DNA from 3 places in the Plantibacter cousiniae (nom. nud.) genome. Region 3 is predicted to be linked to each of the others. Evidence: riboswitches for the same ligand, from Rfam matches in the RefSeq annotation. Region 3 holds a riboswitch; each other region holds the start of a gene.
The links. A riboswitch is a leader RNA that binds a small molecule or an ion and turns the genes downstream of it on or off. The one in region 3 is predicted to bind cobalamin.
Positions count from the first base shown of each region.

Region 1: linked by a shared signal. The riboswitch ahead of cobO (cob(I)yrinic acid a,c-diamide adenosyltransferase) and the one ahead of ACW55A_RS19225 (ABC transporter substrate-binding protein) in region 3 are both predicted to bind cobalamin.
Region 2: linked by a shared signal. The riboswitch ahead of ACW55A_RS19705 (CbtB domain-containing protein) and the one ahead of ACW55A_RS19225 (ABC transporter substrate-binding protein) in region 3 are both predicted to bind cobalamin.

Region 1 covers NZ_CDRVEU010000017.1:74,999-77,252, forward strand. The annotation lists gene ACW55A_RS25955 (cobyrinic acid a,c-diamide synthase CobB) at 1-576, opposite strand, end outside; gene cobO (cob(I)yrinic acid a,c-diamide adenosyltransferase) at 602-1,213, opposite strand; cobalamin riboswitch at 1,305-1,518, opposite strand; gene ACW55A_RS25965 (PQQ-dependent sugar dehydrogenase) at 1,638-2,254, shown strand, end outside.
Region 2 covers NZ_CDRVEU010000010.1:252,367-254,620, forward strand. The annotation lists gene ACW55A_RS19695 (cobalamin biosynthesis protein) at 1-223, opposite strand, end outside; gene ACW55A_RS19700 (CbtA family protein) at 201-923, opposite strand; gene ACW55A_RS19705 (CbtB domain-containing protein) at 934-1,116, opposite strand; cobalamin riboswitch at 1,216-1,430, opposite strand; cobalamin riboswitch at 1,489-1,710, shown strand; gene cobW (cobalamin biosynthesis protein CobW) at 1,830-2,254, shown strand, end outside.
Region 3 covers NZ_CDRVEU010000010.1:137,949-140,202, reverse strand. The annotation lists gene pmrG (lipopolysaccharide core heptose(II)-phosphate phosphatase PmrG) at 1-428, opposite strand, end outside; cobalamin riboswitch at 745-943, shown strand; gene ACW55A_RS19225 (ABC transporter substrate-binding protein) at 1,074-2,087, shown strand; gene ACW55A_RS19220 (FecCD family ABC transporter permease) at 2,084-2,254, shown strand, end outside.

The DNA.
Region 1 (2,254 bases), on a different contig from region 3:
CTGGACCAACCCCAGATGACGGCTGGGCAATTCGAAGCCGACTTCCCGGGACAGTGCGCCGTACCAGCGCAGGCCTTCGGTCAGGCTGTTCTCCAGCAACTGCGCATGGCGTACCGTGCCGACGCGATTGGCCAGCACGCCGGCGAACGGCAGATCAGGCTGATAGCGCGCCAGGCCCAGCGCCAGTGCGCCAAACGTCTGCGCCATGGCCGTGCCGTCGATCACACCGAGTACCGGCACGCCAAAATGCCGGGACAGGTCGGCGCTCGACGGCGTGCCGTCGAACAGCCCCATGACCCCTTCGATCAGAATCAGGTCCGCCTCGTCAGCCGCCTCCCACAACAGACGACGGCTTTCATCGGCACCGACCATCCACATGTCCAGTTGATAGACCGGCGCACCACTGGCCCGCTCAAGAATCATCGGGTCAAGAAAGTCCGGGCCGCACTTGAACACCCGGACCTTGCGCCCCTGGTTGCGGTGCAAGCGTGCCAGTGCAGCGGTCACCGTGGTTTTGCCTTGCCCGGAGGCAGGCGCAGCGATCAATACCGCCGGACAATCACGCGGGGCTCTCATTGCAATGCGCTCAATGATGAAGGGTTCACAGCTCGATACCTTTCTGCGCACGAATACCGGCCTGAAACGCGTGCTTGACCACGCCGATCTCGGAAACGGTATCGGCCAGGTCGATCAATTCGGCTTTGGCACCGCGGCCAGTCACCAATACATGCTGCATCGGCGGACGTGCCTGCAGGTCGCTGAGCACTTGTTCAAGGTCGAGGTAGCCATGTTTGAGGGCGATGTTCAGTTCGTCGAGCACCACCAGACCAATGGCCGGATCGCGAAGCATTTCCTGAGACACGGCCCAGGCGGCTTCGGCGGCGGCGATGTCGCGCTGGCGATCCTGGGTTTCCCAGGTGAAGCCCTCACCCATTACGTGATAGCGCACCTGCTCGGGGAAACGGCGGAAAAACATTTCTTCGCCCGTGCTGTTGCGGCCCTTGATGAACTGCACCACACCACACTGCATGTCGTGGCCCATGGCGCGGGCGAGCATGCCGAATGCCGAGCTGCTCTTGCCCTTGCCATTGCCGGTCAATACCAGCAGCAGGCCGCACTCGTTGGGCGAGCTGGCGATACGCTCGTCCATGACGGCTTTCTTGCGCTGCATGCGCGCCAGATGGCGTTCGTCGCGTTCGGGGGATTCGTTCATCTGGGTTCTCCGCTCGGGGCAGGCGACAACAGACGGAAGGACAGCACTGGACAGCACGGCAACGCCCTGCACAGAACATCACCCTCCGTGATGTCATTGAGTGATTCAGGCCGGTCTCCGGGCTCATGAGCGGGTCACCCCGGCTGCGCGCCTTCCCATGTCGAAACACAGTGGCGTCAGGCACAGCCTTGACTCATTTACCGTTGCGGGGGCAGCGCCGGGATCGGATCTGTCGACCCACACCGGCTTCCCTGTTTCACTCTGCCAATCGGGGATTGCAGAGCACCTGAAACAAACCGCGAAGGGTAGAGGGTTGGACCGGGAGCGTCAATCGACACCGTCGCCGCGGAACGTGATTGAACCTAGCGGGTTGGCGGTGCCTCTATCAGTTACTGGACCATGCCCTTGTTAATGGAGATCGACAATGTTCAAACTCAGCCCCCACTACGCAGTGTTGCTTCTGGTCGCCGGCGGCCTCGCTGCCTGCGGCGAGTCTTCGAGACTGCAAGTCTCGGATGGAACAGGCCCCTCGCCCAAGCTGCCGGAGCCCAACAAGACGCTGATCCCGACCGTCAACATCGCCCCTGCCGTAGGCTGGGAAAAAGGCGCCAAGCCGGTCGCCGCGCCGGGCACACAAGTGGCTGCGTTCGCCGAAAACCTCGACCACCCGCGCTGGCTGTATGTGTTGCCCAACGGTGACGTGCTGGTCGCAGAAACCAATTCGCCCGCCAAACCGGATGACTCCAAAGGCATTCGCGGCTGGGTGATGGAAAAAGTCATGGGCCGCGCCGGTGCCGGTGTGCCCAGCGCCAACCGCATCACGTTGCTGCGCGACGTAGACAAGGACGGTGTGGCAGAGACGCGCACGGTTTTCCTGCAAAACCTCAATTCGCCGTTCGGCATGACCCTGGTGGGCAACAAGCTGTATGTCGCCGATACCGATCGCCTGATCAGCTTCCCGTATGAATCAGGGCAGACCTCGATCAGCGCGCAGGCGACCAAGGTGGTCGACCTGCCGGGCGGCACGCTCAATCACCACTG
Region 2 (2,254 bases), 110 kb from region 3:
CTGCCAGTTGCCCGGCCAGCTCAAGCAGACCGGCCTCGGTTTGTTTCAGGTCGATGGACGCCAGCGCGGTCACCCGGCCAATGTCCAGCTCAAGTGCCTGCAGGCTTTGCTCGAGCAGATCGCGCAACAGCGCAGCCGAGCAGCCGCGCCGACAGCCCAGCCCGGCGACCAGAGGTGCGCCGGGTTGAAGGGTAACTGGATCAGGCCTGATGCAGGTCGACATGGTCGGCGTGCACATCGTTTTTGCGGAACAGCCAGGCACTGATCAATCCCAGAGCGACCCAGAACAGCGCGTTGGTCAGCAGCGAGGCCATCATGAACTGCGATTCCAGAGCCTCGGGAGCCAGGCTTTCATGGACCAGCGGCTGTGGCGCGCCAAGCACATGCGGGACCAGCAGAATCGCCACACCCAGTGCTTTGAGCAGCCAGTTCTGGCCGAACACCAGTAAGGCCAGCCCGACGGCAGTCGACGCAGCAGCGCCGAGCCACCATAGCTGACGCTGACTCAACTCGGCGGCGGCCGTGCCTGGCAGTTCGGGTGGCAGGCCAAGGGTCGGGGCCAGCACGAACACGGCAAAACCGGCCAGCCCCCACCATGCGCCTTGCACGGTGCGACCCGGTGCCCGCAGGGTGTAAAGCCCGGCAAGCATCAGCGCAAAGCCCACCGCGACCACCAGGTTACCGCCGGTGGTGGACAGCACACGCTGCCAACCGTTTTCGGGCTCCCAGGCCGCTTCTTCATGGGCATGGCTGTGTTCGGCCAACGCGCCGCCCGTGTGCTGATGCAGTTGCTCGGCAGGCGCGTTTTCGTAGGTCTCGGCCTGCTGGATCAGCGGCACCACCCACAGGCTTTGCAGCAGGGTCAGCAGCAGGGCGGCGAGCAGGCCGGTGAAACCTGCGGTGTAGGCGATTCGCTTGAACATTGTGTGGCCCTCAATGGCAAGGAAAGGCAGCGCTGTGACGGGTGTCGTGTGCCGCGTTGTGCACGGCCGCGATGTGCGAGAAACCGGCGAAGTACACCAGACAGGCGCCGAGAAGCGCAGCGCTGATGGCGGCTGTCAGGCGTTGAGTGCGTGTGGAACTGGGCGCGGCGGCGTGGCTGCTGATGGTCGACATGGCGTTCCCTCTTGTTGGTAATCGGCAAGTGGGCCACGTGCAAAAGAACCTGCCGGCAGATGCCGGAGGTTTCAACTGCGCCCGCCCACCGCGGGTTTGTCATTGCAAGCATATCGGGCCGGTCTCCGGGCTCGCGAGGGGCCAGGACGTCAGTGCGTCAAAGCCTGCAAGGTCACCTTCCCATGCCAGCGGCACAGTGGATCAGACCTACTCTCGCTTACCGTTGCGGGGGCAGCACCGGACTTGCTCGACAACGCGAGCGCACCGGTTTCCCGTTTCACCCCGTGAGGGGCACCCGAAACAAGGCGCACAGGAGAGCATGGGCGGCGGGGCAGCGTCAATCTGAACGATTGACCTGTCTGCAGTCACTGCGTAGCCTTGCTGACTCGAGGTTCTCCCCGGGTAAAACATCACCCAGTGGAGCTAAGACGGGAATGCGGTACAAGCCGCAGCTGCCCCCGCAACTGTAAACGGTCATGTTCATTGCACAGCCACTGCTGCGGCGGGAAGGCGCGATGAATGCGTGTCGGCGTTTCTCACTGCCTGCCGCACGCCGCCGTGAGCCAGGAGACCTGCCTCGAACGGGCCGCACATGCTGCGGCCCTGGAGAATTCTCACTACAACCGGGCGGGGTGATCCGGTGGCGATCCGATCTGCGTGTCCTGCATGCGGTTCTCGTCCTGTTTGCCCGCCGCATTGCCAAAGGGCACCTGATGAAAACACTGGCCAAGCTTCCCGTCACCATCGTCACCGGCTTCCTCGGCTCGGGCAAGACCACCCTGTTGCGGCATATGCTCGACAACGCCGAAGGGCGGCGCATTGCGGTCATCGTCAATGAGTTCGGCGAGCTGGGCATCGACGGAGAAATCCTCAAGCAGTGCACGATCGGCTGCACCGAAGAAGAAGCCAACGGCCGGGTGTACGAACTGGCCAACGGCTGCCTGTGCTGCACCGTGCAGGAAGAGTTCTTCCCGGTCATGCGCGAACTGGTCGCGCGCCGTGGTGATCTGGACCATATCCTGATAGAAACCTCGGGGCTGGCGCTGCCCAAGCCGCTGGTCCAGGCTTTTCAATGGCCGGAAATCCGCAACGCCTGCACGGTCGATGCGGTGATCACGGTGGTCGACAGCCCGGCGGT
Region 3 (2,254 bases):
ACCGCGTGCCCGGCCAACAGCTGCGCAGTCTGTTGCGTGCGGGTCTTGGAGCTGGCGATCATGCGCGCGTGGTCCATGCCCATTTTCTGCAACCCGGCGCCCACCGCCAAAGCGGCGTCGCGGCCGTTGGAGGTAATGCCGTCGGCGTCGCTCATGCACGGGTTGCTCGAGCGGTCACAGCGTTCGGCGTGGCGAATCATCACCACCACATTGCCTTGCCGCCAGTGCTCGCGAAGGCCGGAAACGCTCAGGTTGCTGCCGACCCCCAGGTCCACCACATGCACGCCTGAGAACGCCGAGTAGAACCATGCACAGATAGCCGTCAGCACGACGGCAACGGACATCGATACGATGTGCCGATGCAATTTGTAGCGCTGACTGATGCCCGAACGGGGAAGTACATTCTTGTTGATTATCGTGTCGGTCAAGGGACCACTCCTGCCATGAACCTATGTGTGGCGTTGACCTAGGGAGTGCCCGAGGTCTATGCCGCTCCCATGCAGGCAAGATAGGTTCAGCATCGTCCCGATGCGGTGAAGAAGATGTGAAAAACGTGTTGTGGCCCAGCGCCATGTTTTTCACGCGAACGCTCTGGAATGGGCCTTTGCGGTTTTACGGACGTGAACATGAAGATAATTTAAGCGTTTTTCCCGAAAGTTCCGTGCCCATCGGGACGGTTTTGGACTGACAGACCGTGTGCTGCAGCAGCTGTGCGCAAAGGATTAGCCACTAAAACGCTTATCGTTTACCATGCCGCGCGTCGGTTTCCGAGAGGAACTAACAGGGAATTCGCACGCCTTTCTCACCAGGCGAAAAACGAAACTGCCCCCGCAACTGTAGGCACCGAGCCTGCTCCATGACTGCCACTGGATCGTGATCCGGGAAGGCCGGAGCCTAGCGATGACGTGTCAGTCAGGAGACCTGCCGACCCGCTTCAATCCACTAACCGGCGGGGTGTCCGGGAAGGACATCCGCACGCGTCGGCATTTCCTGTCGTGCCCGGTGATCATCCGGGGATGTGTTTCCTGATGTGCATTGCGCCCTGGCACCTGCTCCAACGGAGACCGCATTTCATGTCGCTGCCCCGCCTCGCCGCACTCGCTGCCAGCCTGACGCTGTCCACCCTGGCCCTCGCCGCCCCCACTCAGTACCCGCTGACCCTTGAAAACTGTGGCGCGACCCTGACCTTCCAGCATGCGCCGACCAAGGCCGTCACCATTGGCCAGGCCGGCACCGAAATGCTTTACGAACTGGGCCTCGGCGACAGACTGGTCGGCACTTCCCTGTGGTTCAACAATGTATTGCCACGCTTCAAGGCGCAGAACGACAAGGTCGAGCGCCTGGCCGACAACGAGCCCAGTTTCGAGGCAGTGATTGGCAAGCGACCGGAACTGGTGGCCGTGCAACTGGAGTGGATGGTCGGCAAACAGGGCGTGGTCGGCACCCGCGAGCAGTTCCATGACCTGAAGATACCCACCTACATCCTGCCGTCCGACTGCGAAGGCAAGGACAATCTGGTCGGTGCCGATGGCACACGCCTGGAGCCGTTCCGCATCGACACCATCTACAAGAGCATCGAGCAACTGGCGCAGATTTTCGATGTGCGGGATCGCGGCGACGCGCTGGTTGCCGACCTCAAGGCCCGCCTGAGCGCAGCGATCGCCAACGTCCGGCAGAACAAGGCCAATGACGTCTCGGCGCTGTTCTGGTTCTCCAGCTCCGACCTCGCCAGCGACCCTTTCGTGGCCGGTCGCAAAGGCATTCCGGACTTCATGCTCAACAGCCTGGGCATGCGCAATATCGTTCAGTCCGACGAGGAATGGCCGACTGTGGGCTGGGAAACCATCGCCAAGGCCAACCCGAGCATTCTGGTCATCGCGCGCATGGATCGCCGCCGCTTCCCGGCCGACGATTACCTGAAAAAAATCGAATTCCTCAAGACCGACCCGGTGACCCGCAACATGGACGCGGTCAAGCATGACCGGATCGTGATCATCGACGCCGAGGGTATGCAGGCGGGCCTGCGTCTGTTTACCGGCTTCGAGGAACTGGCTGACGCCGCCAACCGTTTCAACGCTGCCAAATGAGATTGCCGATAGCGTTGGTTCATGTGCTCTGGGTCTCGGCAGTGCTGGTGCTGGCGATCATGATCGGGGCCGCGATCGGTGAAACCTCGATCAGCCTGAACGTGGTTTTCCAGGTGCTGGCCAACAAACTCTGGGGCGCTGGCTATGTACTCGACCCTATAGACGAA